Regions from separate parts of the Pantoea sp. GABEPS69 genome, predicted to be linked through region 3. Evidence: predicted binding sites of a transcription regulator. Region 3 holds the regulator's gene; each other region holds the start of a gene.

Region 1 (5,074 bases), 1.2 Mb from region 3:
AACGTTTATCGTCGGCGCTGGTTTCCGGCAGCTTGGCCGCCTTATCGGCGGTATCGGCGATGCACAGCAGCAGACGACGCATCTGGCTGCGCTGCTCGACGCTAAGCTGTTCGTAGCTTTGCAGATTGGTGTTCAGCAGGCCCTGCGCGCGCTGCACCGCCTGCAGCGCACGAGCGCTATCGCAGTGAAACTCTTTCGGGCCGGACGGCGTCTCTTCCGGCGTCGGCAGGGCAGGCGGCGCCATCTGAATGATGTGCGTCAGCGCCTCGCTGTGCTGCTGATAATACTGTTCGAGGTGATTGACCGCGTCGCGCGTGCGCGTGATGTCGTAGCCGCTGGCGTTCATATTGACCACGAAACCCGCCGGCGCGACGCCAATCAGCACCAGCATAATCAGGCCGATGCCTTTCTGGCCGTCGTTGGCGCCGTGCGAGTAGCTGACGCCGATTGCCGAGACGATCAGGGCGATACGCGTCCAAAACGGCGGCTTTTTCTTGCCGTCGATTTTTTCACGGTCAGCGGGCGTCATATGGATGCGCGCGCGCTTTTTGGTGCTGCTCCAGTAGCGACGCAGCAGGAAAATCAGGCTGCCTGCGATGATCAGACCGACAATCGGCGACAGAATCAGCGACAGGAAGATATTGATGACTTTAGGGATATTAAGCGCATCGATCACCGAGGTACCGGTCATCAGCGCGTTGGTCAGGCCGATGCCGATTATGGCGCCAATCAGCGTGTGCGAACTGGAGGCCGGCAAACCGAGATACCAGGTGCCGAGGTTCCAGATAATCGCCGCCAGCAGCATGGAAAAGACCATGGCCAGCCCGTGCGCGGAGCCGACGTTCAATAAAAGATCGGTAGGAAGCATATGCACGATAGCGTAAGCAACGCTTAAGCCACCAAGCAGGACGCCAAGGAAGTTAAATACGCCCGCCATCACCACGGCAAGCTGTGCGCGCATCGCGCGGGTATAGATAACCGTGGCAACTGCGTTGGCCGTGTCGTGAAAGCCGTTGATTGCTTCATAAAACAATACAAACAGCAGGGCAAGAACCAATAACAGGCCGGTACTGAGGTCAAGACCAGCGAACAAATGTAGCATACACATTACGCCATTTTGAGGACATGAGCGCGGCGCATTATCTGCGACAACGCAGGGTATGGGAAAGCAAAATATAGCCTTGTTTTGACTTAAGAATGTCTAAAGTTGCCTGGTTTCTCCTAAAAGTGCCTTAAAATGAACCGTTTACATTATGACATAATTACGACAAATTTTTGACGCTGGCGTCATGATGAGCAGACCTCTACAATCAGCGCCTCTTAAAACAGGCGGGACGAAGGCAGTGGAAAAGTTTGACGTTATTATTATCGGCGCCGGCGCGGCGGGACTGTTTTGCGCGGCGCAGGCCGGGCAGCGAGGCCGACGCGTGCTGTTGCTGGATAACGGCAAAAAGCCCGGGCGCAAGATCCTGATGTCGGGCGGCGGGCGCTGCAACTTCACCAATATGTATACCGAGCCGGCCGCCTATCTGTCGCACAATCCGCACTTCTGCAAATCCGCGCTGGCGCGCTACACCCAGTGGGATTTTATCGATCTGGTTAACCGCCATAAGATTGCGTACCACGAAAAGACGCTGGGTCAGCTCTTCTGCGACGACTCGGCGGCGCAGATTGTCGATATGCTGATAGCGGAGTGCGAAAAGGGGCAGGTGACGCTACGTCTGCGCAGCGAGGTGCTGAGCGTGACGCGCGAAGCGTCTGGCTATACGCTGCAGCTCAACGGCGCGACGGTGCAGGCGGAAAAACTGGTGATCGCCAGCGGCGGACTCTCTATGCCGGGCCTGGGCGCCACGCCGTTCGGTTATAAGATTGCCGAGCAGTTCGGCCTGAAGGTCTATCCGACCCGCGCTGCGCTGGTGCCTTTTACCCTGCATAAGCCGCTGCTCGAGCGGCTACAGACGCTCTCCGGCGTCGCGATCGATACCACCATCGAGGCGCAGGACGGCACGCTATTCAAAGAGGCGATGCTCTTCACCCACCGCGGCCTCTCCGGTCCGGCGGTGCTGCAAATCTCCAGCTACTGGCAGCCGGGCGAGCACGTTACCGTCAACCTGTCGCCCGCCACCTCGATAGAGGAATTCATCCACGCGCAGCGCGAGGCGCATCCGAACCTGAGCCTGAAAAATAGCCTGGCGAAGCTGCTGCCGAAACGGCTGGTAGAGGTGTTGCAGGAGCTGGGGCAGGTGCCGGACGTCACGCTGAAGCAGCTTAACGGCAAGCAGCAGGCCGAACTGGCGCAGACGCTGCACCAGTGGCGCGTGCAGCCCAACGGCACGGAAGGCTATCGCACCGCCGAGGTGACGCTGGGCGGCGTCGATACCACGCTGCTCTCGTCGAAGACGATGGAAGCCCGCGACGTGTCGGGACTCTATTTTATCGGCGAGGTGGTGGACGTGACCGGCTGGCTGGGCGGCTATAACTTCCAGTGGGCGTGGAGTTCAGCCTGGGCGTGCGCGCAGGCGCTGTAACGCGCGTCGGGCGTCGATTCCAGACTGTTTCGCGGCCTGGTCGACGCCTTTTTTAAATCCGATTTTGCCCCGCATTAACGCCGCTTTACCGACTTATTCTCCTTCTGCCGCTTCGCTAATTAGCTGACTCGCAACACTTTTAGACTAATCCGCCTGGCGCGTTTGCCGCCCCGATTTCATACTTCTGATTTACCACAGAGGAGATTAGCCCCCAATGCTCACCTTTATGCGTTCCCTGTTTTCCAGCCCCGAGAGCTTTATCAGAGGCATGTCACGTCAGGATCTGAATGAATCCATCGCCGATGGCGAGCGCATCATTATCGATGAAGACGGCAACGCTTCGGTAAACGTGCTGAGTGAGGAAGTGCATGAGGATTTCGCCCGTCACGTCGAAACGCTAAAAGGAGTTTAAGATGGGTACGGCGATATTCATGGTGCTGATGGTCTGCGGCTACTGGTACACCAGCCGCGATCTCTCCAGTCGTTTTAAGGTCCGGCGCAGCATCGGCTGGGATGTCTATTTTCTGGTGGCGCTTTACGGCTGTATCTTCGTGCTGCAAGGGATGTTAGCGACGGCTATCGTCTGGCTGCTGTTGCTGATCGTTTCCAGCACGGCTAATGCGCTACAGATGGTGCCCGGCGAGCATCTGCGCTGGCAGATGGAGTTTATGAACTGGAGCTTTCTCGGCATTCAGGCGCCGGTGGTGGTAATGCTCGCCTTCGCGGTGCTGTTCTGCATGTATCGCTCTAACTGGTCGGAAAGCGCGCGCCTTAACAGCAGCGGCCGACAGGATCTCTATCAGCAGCTCTCTAAATCCAACGGCGTTGAGCAACTGCTTTACCAGTGCATGCAAGAGGGCGAGCTGGCGTGGATTACCCTTAAGTCGCGCCGTATCTATATCGGGATGGTGCATGCCGCCACTTTCGAGTATGAGAACACCGCCAATATCGTGATTATTCCTATGCTCAGCGGCTATCGCGACAGCAAAACGCTTAGCATGTCGATTGAACATAACTACAGCCGCTGGTACGCCGAGCACGGTATCACGCTGACTTCCGAGCCGAAAAACGCCATGGCGTTCCGTAAAGTGCTGATGGTGGATCAGATTGAGAGCCTGTCGCTATTTGACCCGGCCAGCGCCAGTTCGCTGGCGATGACGCACCATGACGGCGTGCCGATGGAGGTAGAGGGCACCTTTACTCCACATTCTCCGCCGTAAACAGCCGTAGGGCGACGTTGCCATCCTGATAGATATCGGGCTGATAGCCGCTCTCCAGATGACGCAGCAGCAGTTCGATCGCCAGACGCGCGTGCTGCTGCGCGTTCTGATCCAGCGCAAAGTCCAGCTCATTATGACGCAGCAGCTGACGCGTAACCGAATAGAGTTCGTGAGTGATATAGCCGCACCGGCCAAGAAGTTGATGGGCGCGCAGCGTTTCGCTCACTTCGCTGTTGCCCATCCCAGTGTTATACAGGCCCGCCACGTGCTGCGACTGCGCCAGACTCTGGTCCAGCAGCGTGCGGATGGTGTCGCGCTGATCGAGGCCGAAGAGCACCTCGCGTAGATGACGCTGCGGCGCGCGCTGCATCATTACTTCGCGAAATCCTGCGATACGCTGACGATGTGCCCAGTAATCGAAGCGGCCGCTCACCATCACAATATCGCCTGGTTGATGCACCACCTTGCTCATCAGCAAGCCAGCGGTGCGGCCCGCCTGATACTGATCGATACCGACATGGCAGAGGCGATCCGCGTCGGGCAGGTCGGTGACAATAGTGATAACCGGCACGCCGCGGCTGCGGCACAGGGCCAGCGCACGATAGATGGGCGGGTAATCATGGCCGAAAACGATGATGCCGTCGCGCGTGCTGCTGCGCGCGATAATGCTTTGCGCCAGCTTGTCCGGCTGCGACTCCGCGACCAGCGTTTTGTGCAGCGTAATACGCCGATAACCCAGTTCGCCCGCCGCCTCGCTGAAGTAGCGCACCAGCTGCTGGAAAAACGACGAGCCGTTATTGCTGAGAAACACCTCTATTTGCCATGGATGACGATACTCCTCCGGCAGCAGCCGCTTGAGTCCGAGGTCGCGCGCGGCTTTTAATACCTTGCGCGTCGTCTCCGGAGATACGCCGCCGCGTTCGTTTAATACCCGATCGACGGTTGCGATGCCGACGCCCGCTATTTTTGCCACCATCTCAAGGGTGAGTTTTTTCATTATTGCTCCAGGCATAACGTTATTCGTCATGCCGTTACCGCTGCGTGCTTTAAACGGGCACCGTTTTACCGGCAGGCGTCTGATAAATATGGCCGCCATTTTAATAAGTGCGCCAGGCGTTGCGCTAGCCTGATTTAATGAAATTTTATGTCGCAGTAAAACGTGCGTTATTTCTGGCGAAAAATGCAGCGAATAAAGCGTGAAGACCCGCGTCGCGAACGTTATTTCAGCAGCTATTCACCATGCTTGTTTATAAGGTTGCTGGCAATATCGGTTTTAACCTAATGAAAAATAGGTTTTTAGGGGCATTTATGATGGCTTTCCATCAA
Region 2 (5,074 bases), 990 kb from region 3:
GTCACGGTGGTGAACAGGATCCACACCAGCCAGAACAGGCCGAAGGCCATGGTCAGCAGCGACAGCGCCAGCGCGATCTTATTCTTGGTGCTGCGCCAGGCCTGCATTTTGCGGCGTGACGCGTCCAGTTCGGCGCGAGCCTGCAGTTCAATCGTCGTCATGAGCGCGCTCCTTCACTTTTCGCAAGGCGCAGGATCATTAATTTGGAAATGGCCAGCACGATAAAGGTGATCACGAACAGGATCAGTCCCAGCTCCATCAGCGCGGCGACATGCACGCCCGACTCGGCTTCGGCGAACTCGTTCGCCAGCGCGGAAGTGATGCTGTTGCCCGGCATAAACAGCGAAGGGCTGTCGAGCTGGTAGGTGTTGCCGATGATAAAGGTGACCGCCATGGTTTCGCCCAGCGCCCGTCCCAGGCCGAGCATCACGCCGCCAATCACGCCGTTTTTGGTGAACGGCAGCACGATGCGCCAGATCACTTCCCAGGTGGTGCAGCCGATACCGTAGGCAGACTCTTTCATCATTACCGGCGTCTGCTCGAACACGTCGCGCATCACCGAGGCGATGTAAGGAATGATCATGATCGCCAGAATGACGCCCGCCGCCAGGATGCCGATGCCGAAGGCCGGACCGGAAAAGAGCGCGCCGACAAAGGGGATGTTCGACATAATTTCGCCGACCGGCGTCTGGAAATATTCGGCGAACAGCGGCGCGAAGATAAACAGGCCCCACATGCCGTAAACGATGCTGGGGATCGCCGCCAGCAGCTCAATGGCGGTGCCGAGCGGACGGCGCAGCCAGCCAGGCGAAAGCTCCGTCAGAAACAGCGCGATGCCGAAGCTCACCGGCACGGCGATAATCAGCGCAATCAGCGAGGTCACGAGGGTGCCGTAGATCGGCACCAGCGCGCCAAATTCTTCGTTCGGCGCATCCCAGGTTTTGTTCCACAGGAAGGAAAACCCAAATTTCTGGATGCTTGGCCAGGAGGAGAAAATCAGGGAGACGATAATGCCGCCCAACAGCAACAGGACAATCAGCGCAGCCAGTTTAACCAGCGCGCCGAAAATCATGTCACCTTGCTTACCGGGGGCTTTGAATGCCGGCTTCGTTGCAGCCATAGAAGTCTCATTCTTCAGAGGTTGTCAGGGCGGCGTGAGGCCGCCCTTTTCGATCTGGCCGGACGCGCGTCCGGCCGGAGTTGTTCGCTTACTGGTAGAGCGCTTTGCCAGAGCTGTCTTTGATATTGGCTTTCCAGGCGTCGCGGATCTGCTGGGTTACGCTATCCGGCAGAGTGGCGTAGTCCAGGCTGATTGCGGTTTTGTCGCCGTTTTTGTACGCCCAGTCGAAGAACTTCAGCACTTCGCTGCCCTTCTCGGCATTCGCCTGATCTTTATAGACGAGGATGAAGGTGGTGGAAGTGATCGGCCACGCATCGTTACCTTTCTGGAAGGTCAGGTCCTGCGCAAAGGATTTGCTCCAGTCTGCGCCTTTCGCCGCGTTAGAGAAGCTGGTTTCGCTTGGCGCGACCGGCTTGCCGTCGGCATCGACCAGTTTGGTGTAGGTCAGGTTGTTCTGCTTGGCATAGGCGTATTCGACATAGCCGATTGAACCCGGCAGACGCTGTACAAACGCCGCGACGCCGTCGTTGCCTTTGCCGCCCAGACCGGCCGGCCAGTTAACGGTGTTGCCTTTGCCGATTTTGCTGTTCCACTCCTCGTTGACCTTCGCCAGGTAGCTGGTGAAGACGAATGAGGTACCGGAACCATCCGCGCGGCGCACCACGTTGATGTTGGTATCTGGCAGTTTCACGCCCGGGTTCAGCTTAGCGATCGCCGCGTCGTTCCACTTTTTGATTTTGCCCAGATAGATATCGCCGACGGTTTTGCCGTCGAGCGTCAGTTCGCCTGATTTCACGCCCGGGATGTTGACGGCCAGCACGACGCCGCCAATGACGGTCGGGAACTGAAACAGGCCGTTTTTCTGCAGGTCTTCATCTTTCATCGGCGCATCTGACGCGCCAAAATCCACGGTTTTCGCGATAATCTGCTTAACGCCGCCGGATGAACCAATGCCCTGGTAGTTGATTTTGCTACCGGTGGCTTGCTGATATTCTGCTGCCCACTTGGCATAAACCGGCGCCGGGAAAGTACCGCCCGCGCCTGTCAGATCGGTGGCTGCAAAGGCAGAAACCGCGCTTACGGCGAGAGTGGCGGTAAGGATTCGGGCTACGGTGCTACGCATCAGTGTCATGTTCCCTCCAGGGGAGTTAATCTCAGGCTCGGAGCCGTTGTAGTTGGAGTCAGTGATTGCTGCAGGAGGGAAAATAGGACAGTTTGATGACAGTGAAATGTAGGAAATGTGACAGTTATATGACAGCGAACAAAAAGTAAAAGGGCTGTGGGATGCAAATAAAGTTTCATCCTAACCCTAAAAACAGAGAGAAACGTCGCGCGCTCTCCTATTCATAAAAAATCCCTTTTATATCAGTATGTTGTGAGCACTTACACCCGAGACTGGATCGTTTTGCCTTTCATGGGAGAGTGATTAAGGGCGCTAAAGTATCATCCTAATTTTCGCCCAGGCTCGAAAAATACGGTAAATGGTGAAAATAAAGATTCATCCTTTTCCGATGTTGCCCGTTCCAACATGTAAGCAGTCAGTCAGAAAAAACACATAGATCCAATCCCTAGCGAGCATTGAGCTCTCTCATCCGTGCCAACTGCTCCAACCCTTGGACGCCCTAAATGCTTACCCAAAAAAATCAACACCTTCTTTTAAAAACACAATCAAAAATGACTCCCTTATATCCATTTAACCTAAACAGCCTTCCCCCCACTGCACTAGCTAGGGCTCGTAGTTCGGCGCAAGGCTGAAGTCGCTTGGCTGCTTCGCTGTGCAGATCCATGACCCACTTTCCATCAAACTCCCGGTTGTAGTTCCACAAGCATCTCGCGAGTCTTGCCGGCCCGCTCCACTAACAAGACCACAACATCTCCAACGTTCTTGTCGTCTAGCCGGGCCTGTAATGTGGTGACGTCGTCGACGGCGATACCGTCGATGCTGATAACGCGATCGCCGGGCACGATGCCGCCTGCGGTGACCTCGACGCCGACGAGCCCGGCCCTGTGCGCCGCCGAGCCCGGCGTCACGCGCAATACGAATACGCCCTTACTGCCGGTCAGCGCCTGCAGACGCGCGTTGAGCTGCTCATCCACCTCGATGCCCAGCGCCGGACGGATGTACTTGCCGGTCTTTATGAGTTGCGGCACCACGCGCATGACGGTATCGACCGGCACCGCAAAGCCGATGCCGGCCGAGGCGCCAGACGGACTGTAGATGGCGGTATTGATGCCGATCAGCCGCCCAGCCGAATCGAGCAGCGGGCCACCGGAATTGCCGGGGTTGATAGCGGCGTCGGTCTGGATCAGGTGGTCAATGGCCGGGCCACTGGCGTCGCCGGAAAGGGTGCGGTCAAGCGCCGAGACGATGCCGGTGGTGAGCGTCCAGTCGAGCCCGAAGGGATTGCCAATGGCAAAGACCTTTTGCCCCACCTTGAGATCGGCACTGGTGCCCACCGGCACCGCCGGCGGGCGCTTGAAGCCGACGCCAATCTTGAGTACCGCGATGTCGTGCGCAGGACTGGCGCCAACGAGCGCAGCCTGATAATCGCGACCGTCGGCCAGTTTGACCGTGGCAGACGATGCCCCCTGGATCACGTGGAAGTTGGTCACCACGTGGCCGGCATCGTCCCAGATGAAGCCGGAGCCGGTGCCGCGCGGCACGGAAAAGACATTGCGCGACCAGACGTCACGCACTAGGCTCTGTACGTAAAGTATTGTCGCAAGCACCGCATAGCGCAGGCCAATGAGACCATCGCCGCAAAACTTGTTGCGAGCTTGTCGAAGCGCGTCACGATGCGACGGTTCTCCTTCAGCCAGCCAAACATGCGTTCGATGATGTTGCACTGCCGATATTTGGGGCGATCAAAAAGTCGAGGCAATCCTGGCTTGGTTTTGCGCTTCATGCTTCGCAACGGAATGACTGGCTGCATGCGATAACGATCACAATACTGGCGCAGCGCTTCAGCGTCGTAACCCTTGTCAGCCAGCAACCAGCGGCAACGCTTGCGTGGGCGACCGCGCAGGCTGGGTATGCAAGCCTGATCGAGTAGCGGTTGGGCATAGGCTATATCGCTGGCTTGTCCGCCTGACAACAGGAAACGCAGAGGCACACCATTGGCGTCGCACAGCATGTGAATCTTGGTCGTCAGGCCACCCCGGCTGCGCCCGAGCGCGTGGTCTTGCGGTTCTTCAAATCCCCTTTTTTCCCGGCACCTGATGAGGCCCGGGTTGCTCGTACGGCAGTGGAGTCGATCATCCATGTTTCCAAGTCAATCAAACCCTGCTCATTCAATCGGATATGAAGACGCTTGAGCATCTGATCAAAAGCTCCGCAATCACGCCATCCCCGGAACCGTTGATAGATCGTTGACCAAGGGCCGAATCGTTCGGGCATGTCTCGCCAGGCTGCGCCAGAGCAAAGCACCCAGAGAATACCGTTTAGCATCAGGCGATCATCGGCCCGAGGGCGCCCGGTGCGCTGATTTTTGGTGAAGATATCTGCAACCAGATCCCAGGCTGCGTCGGGGAGTTCATACCGCTTTGCCATCTTGGCCTCCTGGCTTTAATGGCGGTGTATTTTACAGAAAATCGTATTTCTTGGGTTTACGTACAGAGCCTAGTTGTGCCGTGGTGATGTAAACCACCGACCCGCGCGATTTCTCGAACAGCTCGATGGTGGTTTTTTCGTCGGCGGCCAGGTCGCCGCGCGGCGTCACCGTGCGCTCCTGCGTTTCGTGGGGACTGAACCAGGCTTCGATGGCGGGCAGGAACTGCCACAGCAGCATGAGTGCGGCGATGCAGCCAGTGATGACGAGCCAGCGCCGGATGAATCGATCCGGCGCCGGGCGGCTGTAGGGGTCGGGGTAGGTCACGTCATTCTCCATGTTGAAATCAGCGCCAAAGGCCGCCGGTGCGCCAGCGTGGCGGACGTGGTGATACGGTCACCTCGGG
Region 3 (5,074 bases):
CACCTGTAGATTGACGCCCGGCGCCCGCGTGCTGAAATCTTCGCTCCACAGCATCATCAGCGTTCCCAGCGTGTCTGAGCCGACGCTGCTGAGGTTGCCGGTGAGCATTTCGGGCTGAGGCGCCGCCGCCAGCGTCAGCGCAGGCGAAAAGAGAGAAAGCAACAGCAGCAAGGCGCGCATGAGAGGTTCCATTAACGGTTAATGGACGGCATTCTCCTGCAATCCCGCGCTGACGATCAACCTTGACGGCAGCGTAAAGGTAAAACAGGTCTCTTTATCGGGAATGCTGGTGATCTCCAGCCGCGCATTATGGTGGCTAAGGGCGTGCTTGACGATCGCCAGCCCCAGTCCGCTGCCACCGGTGGCGCGCGAGCGCGCCTTATCTACGCGATAGAAGCGCTCCGTCAGGCGCGGCAGGTGCTCCGCCGGAATGCCCGGCCCGTTGTCGCAGACTTTGAACTGCGCCCCCTGGCGGCTGCGCAGCCAGCTGATGTCGATGCGCGTGCCGTCCGGCGTATGGTTCACCGCGTTATAGACCAGGTTAGAGAGGGCGCTGCGTAGCTGATCGTCGTCGCCGAGCACCTTGAGATGCGAATCGGTGTGAAAGTGAATCTCGTGGCGGCCGCCGCTCAGCGTCTCCGCCTCGCGCTGCAGCAGATGCAGCATCATCGGCACGTCCACCGTCTCTTTCATGTCGATGGCCGGCGCCGCCTCGATGCGCGACAGCGTCAGCAGCTGGCGCACCAGGCTGTCCATGCGGCGCGTCTGCTCCTGCATGGTCTGCAGCGCTTTGCCGCGCGAGCGCTCGTTCATCACCGAGTCGTTCATCATCTCCAGATAGCCCTGCAGCACCGTCAGCGGCGTGCGCAGCTCATGGCTGACGTTGGCGAAGAAATTGCGCCGCGCCCCTTCCAGCTGGTGCATCTGCGTCACGTCGCGCGCCACCATCAGCCACTGCCCTTCGCTGTAGGGCATGATGCGAAACTCCATGTGGTGCTGGTTATTGAGAATTAAGGTGAGCGGCTTGTTGAAATCGCGCTGGCGAATATAGCGGGAGAACTCCGGATAGCGCAGCAGGTTAAGGATGTTCTGGCCGTTATCTTCCGGCCAGCGCAGGCCAAGGTGCTGCTGCGCCAGACCGTTACACCAGAAAATGGCGCCCTCTTCCGTGGTAAGCACCACCGCGTCGGGCAGCGTCTCGGCGCCGCTGCGAAAGCGCTTGATCAGGTTGCCCAGCTCGCGCCGCCGCCGCCGGTTGCGCAGCTGCATCTGATAGAGGCCGTAAAACAGCGGCTCCCAGCTCGCCTGCCCGGTGGGCGGCGTCATGGTGCGATCCACCCACAGCCAGTGCGACAGCCGCATCAAATTATAGAAGTGCCACAGCAGCATCCCCAGCACGCTGATCAGCAGCAGCCAGGGGAGATAGCCGAAAATCAAACCGATAATCAGCGCCGGCAGGCAGGCCAGCGCCAGCTCGGAGAGCAGTCTCTTCCAGGAGAGTCGTTCCAGCACGGTAAAGACTCCGTTTAGTAGCGGGCGGAGAAACGATACCCCGTTCCGCGAACGGTTTGAACCATGCGATCGTGGCCGGAAACTTCCAGCGCCTTACGTAAGCGGCGGATATGCACGTCGACGGTGCGATCTTCCACATAGACATTGGTGCCCCAGACGTGGTTCAGCAGCTGCTCGCGGCTGTAGACGCGTTCGGGATGGGTCATAAAGAAGTGCAGCAGCTTATATTCGGTCGGGCCCATCTCCAGCGGCGTCGACTCCGACATTACGCGGTGCGACGACGGGTCCAGGCTCAGCCCCTGCATCTCGATCACCTCTTCCACCGCCATCGGCGAAATGCGGCGCATCACCGCCTTGATGCGCGCCATCAGCTCTTTCGGCGAGAAAGGCTTGGTGATGTAGTCATCCGCGCCCACTTCCAGACCGCGCACGCGATCTTCCTCTTCGCCGCGCGCCGTCAGCATCATCACCGGAATATCGCGCGTCAGGGCTTCGCGCTTGAGATGCTTAATAAACTGAATACCGCTGCCGCCCGGCAACATCCAGTCCAGCAGAATTAAATCTGGCCAGGGCTCAATCAGTTTCCCTATCGCGCTGTCATAATCCTCGGCCTCAATGGGCTGGTAGTCGTTCTGCTCCAGAACAAAGCACAACATTTCACGGATAGGGGCTTCATCTTCCACAACCAAAATGCGCTTAGCCATTGCAACTCCTGCTGATGTGACCGCTGTCACCGTTATATGCGGCGCCATTATGCGTCAGATTTATGACACTTTTATGAAAAACATAGCCGCTTAATCAGCGCGTTAACACTGCTTTATGACAGCCAGCGCAGCTTTTTTCGCTTTTGCGCCATAGCCGGTATAATCCTCCGGCAAACCGTTACCGCAGGGAGTTTTATGCGCATCATTCATACCGCGGACTGGCACCTCGGTCAGTTTTTCTATAACAAGAGCCGGGCGGCCGAGCACCAGGCCTTTCTCGACTGGCTGCTGGCGCGTATCGAGGCGCATCAGGTCGATGCGCTGATCGTCGCGGGCGACCTCTTCGATAGCGGCACGCCGCCAAGCTACGCGCGCGAACTCTTTAACCGTTTCGTCGTGGCGCTGCAGCCGACCGGCTGCCAGCTGGTGGTGCTGGCGGGCAATCACGATTCGGTCGCCACGCTCAACGAGTCGCGCGCCCTGCTCGCCTGCCTGAATACCCAGGTGATCACCACGCCGCAGGCGGATCACAATCTGCTGCTGCTGCGCGACCGCGCCGGCGAAACAGGCGCGCTGCTCTGCGCCATTCCCTATCTGCGGCCGCGCGATATTATGCGCAGCCGCGCGGGCCAGTCGGGGCGGGAGAAACAGCTCAGCCTGCTGGAGGCGATCGCCGCGCACTATCAGCGCAGCGTCGACGCGGCGCGCGCGCATCCGCTGGCGCTGCCGGTTATCGCTACCGGCCATCTCACCACCGTCGGCGTCAGCAAAAGCGATTCGGTGCGCGATATCTATATCGGCACGCTCGACGCCTTTCCCGCGTCGGCTTTTCCCGACGTCGACTACGTGGCGCTCGGCCATATCCATCGCGCCCAGCGCGTCGCCAACAGCGATCATATTCGCTACAGCGGCTCGCCGATCCCGCTCAGCTTCGACGAGCTCGGCAGCGAGAAAAGCGTCTTTTTACTGGAGCTGAACAGCGCCGGTTTGCAGAGCGTGACGCCGCTGCCCGTTCCGCCGTTCCAGCCAATGAAAATGCTGAAAGGCTCGCTGGCGGAGATCGAGGCGCAGCTGGCGCCCTTCGCCGACCATCAGGGCGACAAGCCGGTTTGGCTCGATATTGAGGTGACGACCCAGGAATTTCTCAGCGATTTGCAGCGCCGCGTCGAGGCGCTGACCGCCGATCTGCCGGTCGAAGTCCTGCTGCTGCGCCGCAGCCGCGAACAGCGCCAGCACAGCCTGGCGCAGCTAAAAAACGAAACCCTGAGCGAGCTAAAAGTGGAAGAGGTCTTCGCCCGCCGCATCGCGCTGGCGGAGGATATCGAAGAATCCGAGCATGCGCGCCTCAGCGCCCTGTTCCGCTCTGCCCTCGCCTCGCTGGAGGAGAGCGAATGAAAATCCTCACGCTGCGCTTTAAAAACCTGAACGCGCTGAAAGGCGAATGGTTTATCGACTTTCGCGCCGAGCCCTTCGCCAGCAACGGCCTGTTCGCCATAACCGGCGCGACCGGCGCAGGCAAAACCACTCTGCTCGACGCCATCTGTCTGGCGCTCTATCACCAGACGCCGCGCCTCGGCGTGCTGTCGCAGACGCAAAACGGTCTGATGACGCGCGACACCGCCGAATGCCTCGCCGAAGTGGAGTTCGAGATCAAAGGCGAAGCCTGGCGCGCCTTCTGGAGTCAGAACCGCGCGCGCGGCGCGGCCGACGGCAAGCTGCAGGCGCCGCGCGTCGAGCTGGCGCGCTGCATCGACGACAAAATCTTCGCGGACAAGGTCAACGACAAATTAAAACTGATCGAGTCGCTGTCGGGCCTCGACTTCGAGCGCTTTACCCGCTCGATGATGCTGTCGCAGGGGCAGTTCGCCGCGTTTCTTAACGCGAAGCCCGGCGAGCGCGCCGAACTGCTGGAGGAGCTGACCGGCACCGAGATCTACGGCCAGATCTCCGTCGCCATCTACGAGCGCCACAAGGCGGCGCGGCTGGCGCTGGATAACCTGCGCAGCCGCGCCGGCACCCTGACGCTGCTCGACGCCGAAGCGCGCGCCGCGCTGCAGCAGCAGCTGGCTGCGCTGACCGAAGCGGAGCAGGCGCTTACTCAGCAGAACGATAGCCTGCGCAGGCAGCATCAGTGGCTGACCCAGGCGCAGCAGCTCGACAGCGACATTCAGGCCGCGCAGGCTGCGCTGGAGGCGGCAGAACAGGCGTGGCGCGACGCGGAAGCGGATCGCCAGCGGCTGGCGCGCAGCGAGCCGGCGGAGAAGCTGCGCGATAAATTAGCTCAGCGCGACAGTCTGCTGCATGAGCAGCAGCGCCTGCAGCAGACGCAGCAGCAGCTCGCACAGCAGCGCCAGGCCGCCGAGCAGCAAACCGAGAGCGATCGGCAGCGCCGCGAGGCGGCCCAGGCGGCGCGCGACGCCGCGCTGCGCGAGCAGCAGACGCAGGAGACACTGCTGACGGAACAGGTCATTCCGCTCGACCAGCAGATCGCCGCTTTGCTGGCGCAGGCGCAGCAGCAGCGGCAGGAAAGCGACCAGCAGCAGCAGGCGCTGACGCAAAGCGCGCGCGCGCTGCAGCAGGAAACGGCACAGCGCGACAGCCTGCAGGCCGCGCTGGCGCAACAGCAGCAGTGGCGCGCGGATCAGGGCGCGCTGCCGCAGTGGGGCCCTTCGCTGGCGCTGTGGCAGGAGCGTTTCGCCCAGCTGACGCAGCGCGAAACCGCGCTGGCGGCGCTGCGCGAGCAGCAAATTCAGCAGCAGCGGACGCTGGCGCAGCGGCAGGCGGAGCTCGCCCGGCTGGAGCAGCAGGCGACGCCGCTGAGCCAGGCCGAACAGCAGGCGGCGAGCGCCCTGAAGAGG
Region 4 (5,074 bases), 1.2 Mb from region 3:
TCTGGGTGACGCGACGATCGTCGATATAGATGTCGCCGGAGGTGACGCGCTCCAGCCCCGCCACCATGCGCAGCAGCGTCGATTTTCCGCAGCCGGAGGGACCGACCATCACCATAAATTCGCCGTCGTTGACGGTGACGTTCAGCGGCTGAATGATTTGATTCTTGCCGTCGTAGGACTTGGTTACCGCCTGAAGGGTTACGCCTGCCATGCTTATTTCTCGCTCTCGACCAGGCCACGCACGAACGCGCGCTGCATGACCAGCACCACCACTACCGGTGGGATCAGGGTTAATAACATTGCCGCCATCACTTCGTTCCACTGCGTCGGCGATCCGCTGGTGGAGATCATGCTTTTGATCCCCGCCACTGCGGTGCTGAGCGAGGCGTCGTTGACGATCAGCAGCGGCCAGAGATACTGGTTCCAGCCGTAGATAAAGGTGATCACGAACAGCGCCGCGAGATTGGTTTTCGACAGCGGCAGCACGATGTCCCAGAAGAAGCGCAGCGCGCTGGCGCCATCGATGCGCGCCGCCTCGATCAGCTCGTCCGGCAGCGACATAAAGAACTGGCGGAAAAGAAAGGTCGCCGTGGCCGATGCCATCAGCGGCAGCGTCAGGCCGCTGTAGCTGTCGAGCATATTGAGATCGGCGATTACCTGCACGGTGGGGAAAATACGCACTTCGACCGGCAGCATCAGCGTAATGAAGATCAGCCAGAAAAAAAGCGTGCGCAGCGGAAAGCGAAACCAGACCAGCGCAAAGGCGGAGAGCATCGACACCGTGATTTTGCCGACGGTAATGCCGAACGCCATAATCAGGCTGTTCAGCAGCATCAGGCTGAACGCCGGGCCGCTGCCGTTAACCCCCTGGGTCCAGATGCGCGAAATGTTCTCCCACAGGTGGGTGCCGGGGATCAGAGTCATCGGCACCTGATAGACCGCCTCGTTATCCAGCGTGGCGGCGACGAAGGCGACATAGAGCGGAAAGAGAATAGTGAGCACGCCCAGCACCAGCAGCGTGTGGCTGAAGATATCCAGCCCGCGACGGTTTTCAATCATTGGTACTGCACCTTACGCTCAACGAAGCGGAACTGAATAACGGTCAGGCCGATCACCAGCAGCATCAGCACTACCGACTGCGCCGCCGAAGAAGAGAGATCCAGCCCGGTAAAGCCTTCGCGATAGATTTTGTAGATCAGCGTGGTGGTAGCCTGCACTGGCCCGCCGCCGGTCGCGGCGTCGATCACCGGGAAGGTGTCGAAGAAGGCGTAGATCAGGTTCACCACCAGCAGAAAGAAGCTCACCGGCGTAATCAGCGGCAGCGACAGATTGAAGAAGCGGCGCACCGGCCCGGCGCCGTCGATCGCCGCGGCTTCCACCAGCGATTTCGGGATCGACTGCAGCGCGGCGAAAAAGAAGAGAAAGTTGTAGCTCATCTGCTGCCAGATCGAGGCGACGACAATCAGGAACATCGCCTGGCCGCTGTTCTGGGCATAGTTCCAGCTATAGCCAAGCTGGTTGAGAAAGTGGCTAATCAGGCCGAGGCCGGGATTGAACAGAAACATCCACATCACCGCCGCAACCACCGGCGCCACCGCGTAGGGCAGCAGCAGCAGCGTCTGATAGAGCTTGCGTAGCCGGATAACGTAATCCACCAGCGCCGCCAGCAGCAGCGACAGCACCATGCCGCACACCGTGACCAGCGTGCTGAACACGATGGTGGTCCAGAAAGCCTCGAGATAGTAGCTGTCCTGAAACAGGCGCCTGAAATTGTCCAGGCCGACAAAGGTGCTGGAGATGCCGAACGGATCAAGGTTTTGCAGCGAATACCACAGGGCTTCGCCCGCAGGCCAGAGGAAAAAGATGGCGGTAATCAGCAGCTGCGGCAGCACCAGCAAATAGGGCAGCAGGCTGGTGCGAAACACCGGACGAGATGAAGACATAGCGTACTCTGTCTGAGAAAGAGAACAGGGCCGGCACGCGCCGACCCTTTTAACGTCACAGGTTATTTCACCTGCTGTTCAAAGCGGCGCAGCAGTTCGTTGCCGCGTTTCACCGCACTATCCAGCGCGGCCTGCGGCGACTGTTTGCCGGTCCAGACGCCTTCCAGCTCTTCGTCGACGATGGTGCGGATCTGCGGCATATTGCCCAGACGCATGCCTTTGGTGAACGGCAGCGGATCTTTATTCAGCATCTGACGCGTCGCGATATCCGCGCCGGGGTTCTTGTCGTAGAAGCCCTGCTTTTTGGTCAGCTCGTAGGCAGCGGTGGTGATCGGCAGGTAGCCGGTTTTCTGATGCCACTCGGCGGCGATTTCCGGCTGCGCCAGGAACTGCATAAACTCCGCGGCGCCCTTGTAGGTGTTGGCGTCTTTGCCTTTCATCACCCACAGGCTGGCGCCGCCGATAATGGCGTTCTGCGGCGCGTTCGGCACGGTCTCGTCATACGGCATCATGCCGACGCCGAAGTTGAATTTGGCGTAGTGTTTGATGTCGGCCAGCGAGCCCGAAGAGGCAGTGGTGATGCCGCAGTCGCCGTTATAGAACTTGGCGGTGGATTCGTCTTTACGGCCGAAGTAGGTGAAGTCGCCTTTCTTGTTCATCTCCTCCAGCATCTGGATATGGCGCACCTGCACCGGCTGGTTGAACTCCAGCACCGCGTCGGTACCGTCGAAGCCGTTGTTTTTGGTAGCGACCGGCAAGGCGTGCCAGGCGCTGAAGTTTTCGATCTGGATCCAGCCCTGCCAGCCGCTGGCGTAGCCGCAGCTCAGGCCCGCTTTACGCAGCGCGTCGGCGTCTTTCGCCAGCTCCTGCCAGGTTTTCGGCGGCTGATCGGGGTTCAGGCCCGCTTTTTTAAAGGCGTCTTTGTTGTAGTAAAGCACCGGCGTGGAGCTGTTGAACGGCTGAGAAATCAGATGGCCGCTGGCGTCGCTGTAGTAGCCCGCCACGGTCGGCACGAACTGTTTTTCATCGAAGGGAATGCCTGCGTCCTGGAAGACCTGATGCACCGGCACGATCGCCTTCGAAGCCATCATGGTGGCAGTGCCGACTTCATACACCTGCAAAATGGCCGGCGCTTTGCCGGTGCGCACCGCTGCGATGCCTGCCGCGAGGCTCTGTTCGTAGTTACCTTTGTAGGTCGGCACGATTTTATAGTCGGGATGCGCCTGGTTGAAACGTTGCGCCAGAGAGTCGACCTCTTTGCCTAACTCGCCCTCCATTGAGTGCCAGAAAGGAATTTCAGTGGCGGCCAGCGCGTTGCCGCTGATGGCCAGGCCCAGAACCACACTCATCAGTCTACTTTGTGTCTTCAACACGGACATAGAATTTTCCTGTGCAGGTAGGTACGCGCGATATCACGCATTTTTTGTTCGCGAAGTAACATGACACGGGAAAATGACGGATTAATAACAGCGAGATGACAGCCGCATGACGGCCAGATGAAGGGCAACCTAAAATATTTTATCGCACAACAGCCAGGGGCCGTCGGTGTCATAGCCAGACATTATCCAATGCCAAAGGCCGTCGGCGGCGCAGCCAGTTCGGCAACGGCCAGCGCGCAGCATCCGGAGCGTACTAAAGTACGTGAGGAATGCGAGCACTGCCCGCTGCCGAAATGGCAAGTAAGCCAGGCCTAGGCGCCTAAGTAAGCGCTGCGGACGGCTTCGTTGGAGAGTAAAGCTTCGCCTGTATCTTCCAGCACCACGTGCCCGTTCTCCAGCACATAGCCGCGATCCGCCAGCTTCAGCGCCTGGTTGGCGTTCTGCTCCACCAGGAAGATGGTCATTCCCTCTTTACGCAGCTGCTCGATGGTGTCGAAGATCTGCTGGATAATGATCGGCGCCAGTCCCAGGGAGGGTTCGTCCAGCAGCAGCAGACGCGGCTGGCTCATCAGCGCGCGGCCGATCGCCAGCATCTGCTGCTCGCCGCCGGACATGGTGCCCGCGCGCTGGATTTTACGCTCCGCCAGACGCGGAAAGAGCTCATAGACGCGCGCGATGCGCGTCTGATACTCCTGACGGCTGGCGAAAAAGCCGCCCATCGCCAGGTTCTCCTCTACCGTCATGCGCGAAAATACCCGGCGCCCTTCCGGCACGATAGCGATCGCCTCGCGCATGATACGCGCGGTTTGCCAGTCGGTAATGGTTTTGCCATCGAAGGTAATGCTGCCCTGGGTGGCGCGCGGCTCGCCGCACAGCGTGCCGAGCAGCGTGGTTTTCCCCGCGCCGTTGGCGCCGATCAGCGTGACGATTTCGCCCTGACTGATATGCAGGCTGACGTTGTGCAGCGCCTGGATCTTGCCGTAGTGCGCGCTGACGTTGTTAACGGATAACATCGGGTTTGCCATGTTACGCCTCTCCTAAATAGGCTCGGATCACATCCGGATTATTACGCACCTCTTCCGGCGTGCCGTTGGCCAGCGGCGTACCCTGGTTCACCACATAGATACGGTCGGAAATGCCCATCACCAGCTTCATATCGTGTTCAATCAGCAGCACGGAGACCTTGTGCTCACCGCGCAGTTCGGCGATAAGCTCATCCAGCTCGTGCGTCTCTTTCGGGTTGAGTCCGGCCGCCGGTTCGTCCAGCATCAGGATCTCCGGCCGCGTCACCATGCAACGCGCGATCTCCAGACGGCGCTGCTGGCCATAGGCCAGATTGCCCGCCTGGCGGTTGGCGAGATCGAGCAGCCCGATGCGCTCCAGCCAGGTGGCGGCGCGATCCAGCGCCTCGCTCTCGCCGCGACGAAAGGCGGGCGTTTTGAACAGGCCCGAAAAGAGGCCGCTTTTCAGATGCTGATGCTGCGCCACCAGCAAGTTCTCGATTACCGTCATCTCACGGAACAGGCGCACGTGCTGAAAGGTGCGCACCACGCCCATGCGGGCGATCTGCTGGCCGGGCAGCCCTTCCAGATGTTGCTCGCGCAGCTTAATGGTGCCGCCGGTCGGCTTGTAGAAGCCGGTCAGGCAGTTAAATACGGTGGTCTTTCCCGCGCCGTTGGGACCGATCAGCGAGACGATCTCCTGCGCGCGCAGCTCCAGCGCCACGTTATTGACCGCCAGCAGGCCGCCGAA

What was found. The regulator PhoB, encoded in region 3, activates phosphate uptake and scavenging genes when phosphate is short. The targets are predictions, from matches to a motif close to CTGTCATAAAACTGNCNNAT.
Region 1: a site for PhoB is predicted at 1,263-1,282, ahead of pitA (inorganic phosphate transporter PitA). Genes of this name have one in related genera too.
Region 2: a site for PhoB is predicted at 2,359-2,378, ahead of pstS (phosphate ABC transporter substrate-binding protein PstS). Genes of this name have one in related genera too.
Region 4: a site for PhoB is predicted at 3,394-3,413, ahead of ugpB (sn-glycerol-3-phosphate ABC transporter substrate-binding protein UgpB). Genes of this name have one in related genera too.

Annotation. Positions count from the first base shown of each region.
Region 1 is NZ_CP118618.1:180,045-185,118, forward strand. It holds gene pitA (inorganic phosphate transporter PitA) at 1-1,102, opposite strand, end outside; gene PVE98_RS00830 (NAD(P)/FAD-dependent oxidoreductase) at 1,344-2,528, shown strand; gene PVE98_RS00835 (hypothetical protein) at 2,743-2,940, shown strand; gene PVE98_RS00840 (hypothetical protein) at 2,942-3,748, shown strand; gene PVE98_RS00845 (LacI family DNA-binding transcriptional regulator) at 3,726-4,745, opposite strand.
Region 2 is NZ_CP118618.1:4,091,705-4,096,778, reverse strand. It holds gene pstA (phosphate ABC transporter permease PstA) at 1-161, opposite strand, end outside; gene pstC (phosphate ABC transporter permease PstC) at 158-1,120, opposite strand; gene pstS (phosphate ABC transporter substrate-binding protein PstS) at 1,209-2,252, opposite strand; partial or broken gene PVE98_RS19800 (S1C family serine protease) at 2,921-3,820, opposite strand; one part of gene PVE98_RS19795 (IS5 family transposase) at 3,817-4,326, opposite strand; one part of gene PVE98_RS19795 (IS5 family transposase) at 4,329-4,670, opposite strand; partial or broken gene PVE98_RS19790 (2-alkenal reductase) at 4,741-4,995, opposite strand; partial or broken gene PVE98_RS19785 (zinc metalloprotease HtpX) at 5,015-5,074, opposite strand, start outside.
Region 3 is NZ_CP118618.1:3,104,297-3,109,370, forward strand. It holds gene PVE98_RS15260 (PstS family phosphate ABC transporter substrate-binding protein) at 1-180, opposite strand, end outside; gene phoR (phosphate regulon sensor histidine kinase PhoR) at 199-1,512, opposite strand; gene phoB (phosphate response regulator transcription factor PhoB) at 1,527-2,216, opposite strand; gene sbcD (exonuclease subunit SbcD) at 2,412-3,611, shown strand; gene PVE98_RS15280 (AAA family ATPase) at 3,608-5,074, shown strand, end outside.
Region 4 is NZ_CP118618.1:231,549-236,622, reverse strand. It holds gene PVE98_RS01080 (sn-glycerol-3-phosphate import ATP-binding protein UgpC) at 1-211, opposite strand, end outside; gene ugpE (sn-glycerol-3-phosphate ABC transporter permease UgpE) at 214-1,059, opposite strand; gene ugpA (sn-glycerol-3-phosphate ABC transporter permease UgpA) at 1,056-1,943, opposite strand; gene ugpB (sn-glycerol-3-phosphate ABC transporter substrate-binding protein UgpB) at 2,006-3,322, opposite strand; gene livF (high-affinity branched-chain amino acid ABC transporter ATP-binding protein LivF) at 3,634-4,347, opposite strand; gene livG (high-affinity branched-chain amino acid ABC transporter ATP-binding protein LivG) at 4,349-5,074, opposite strand, start outside.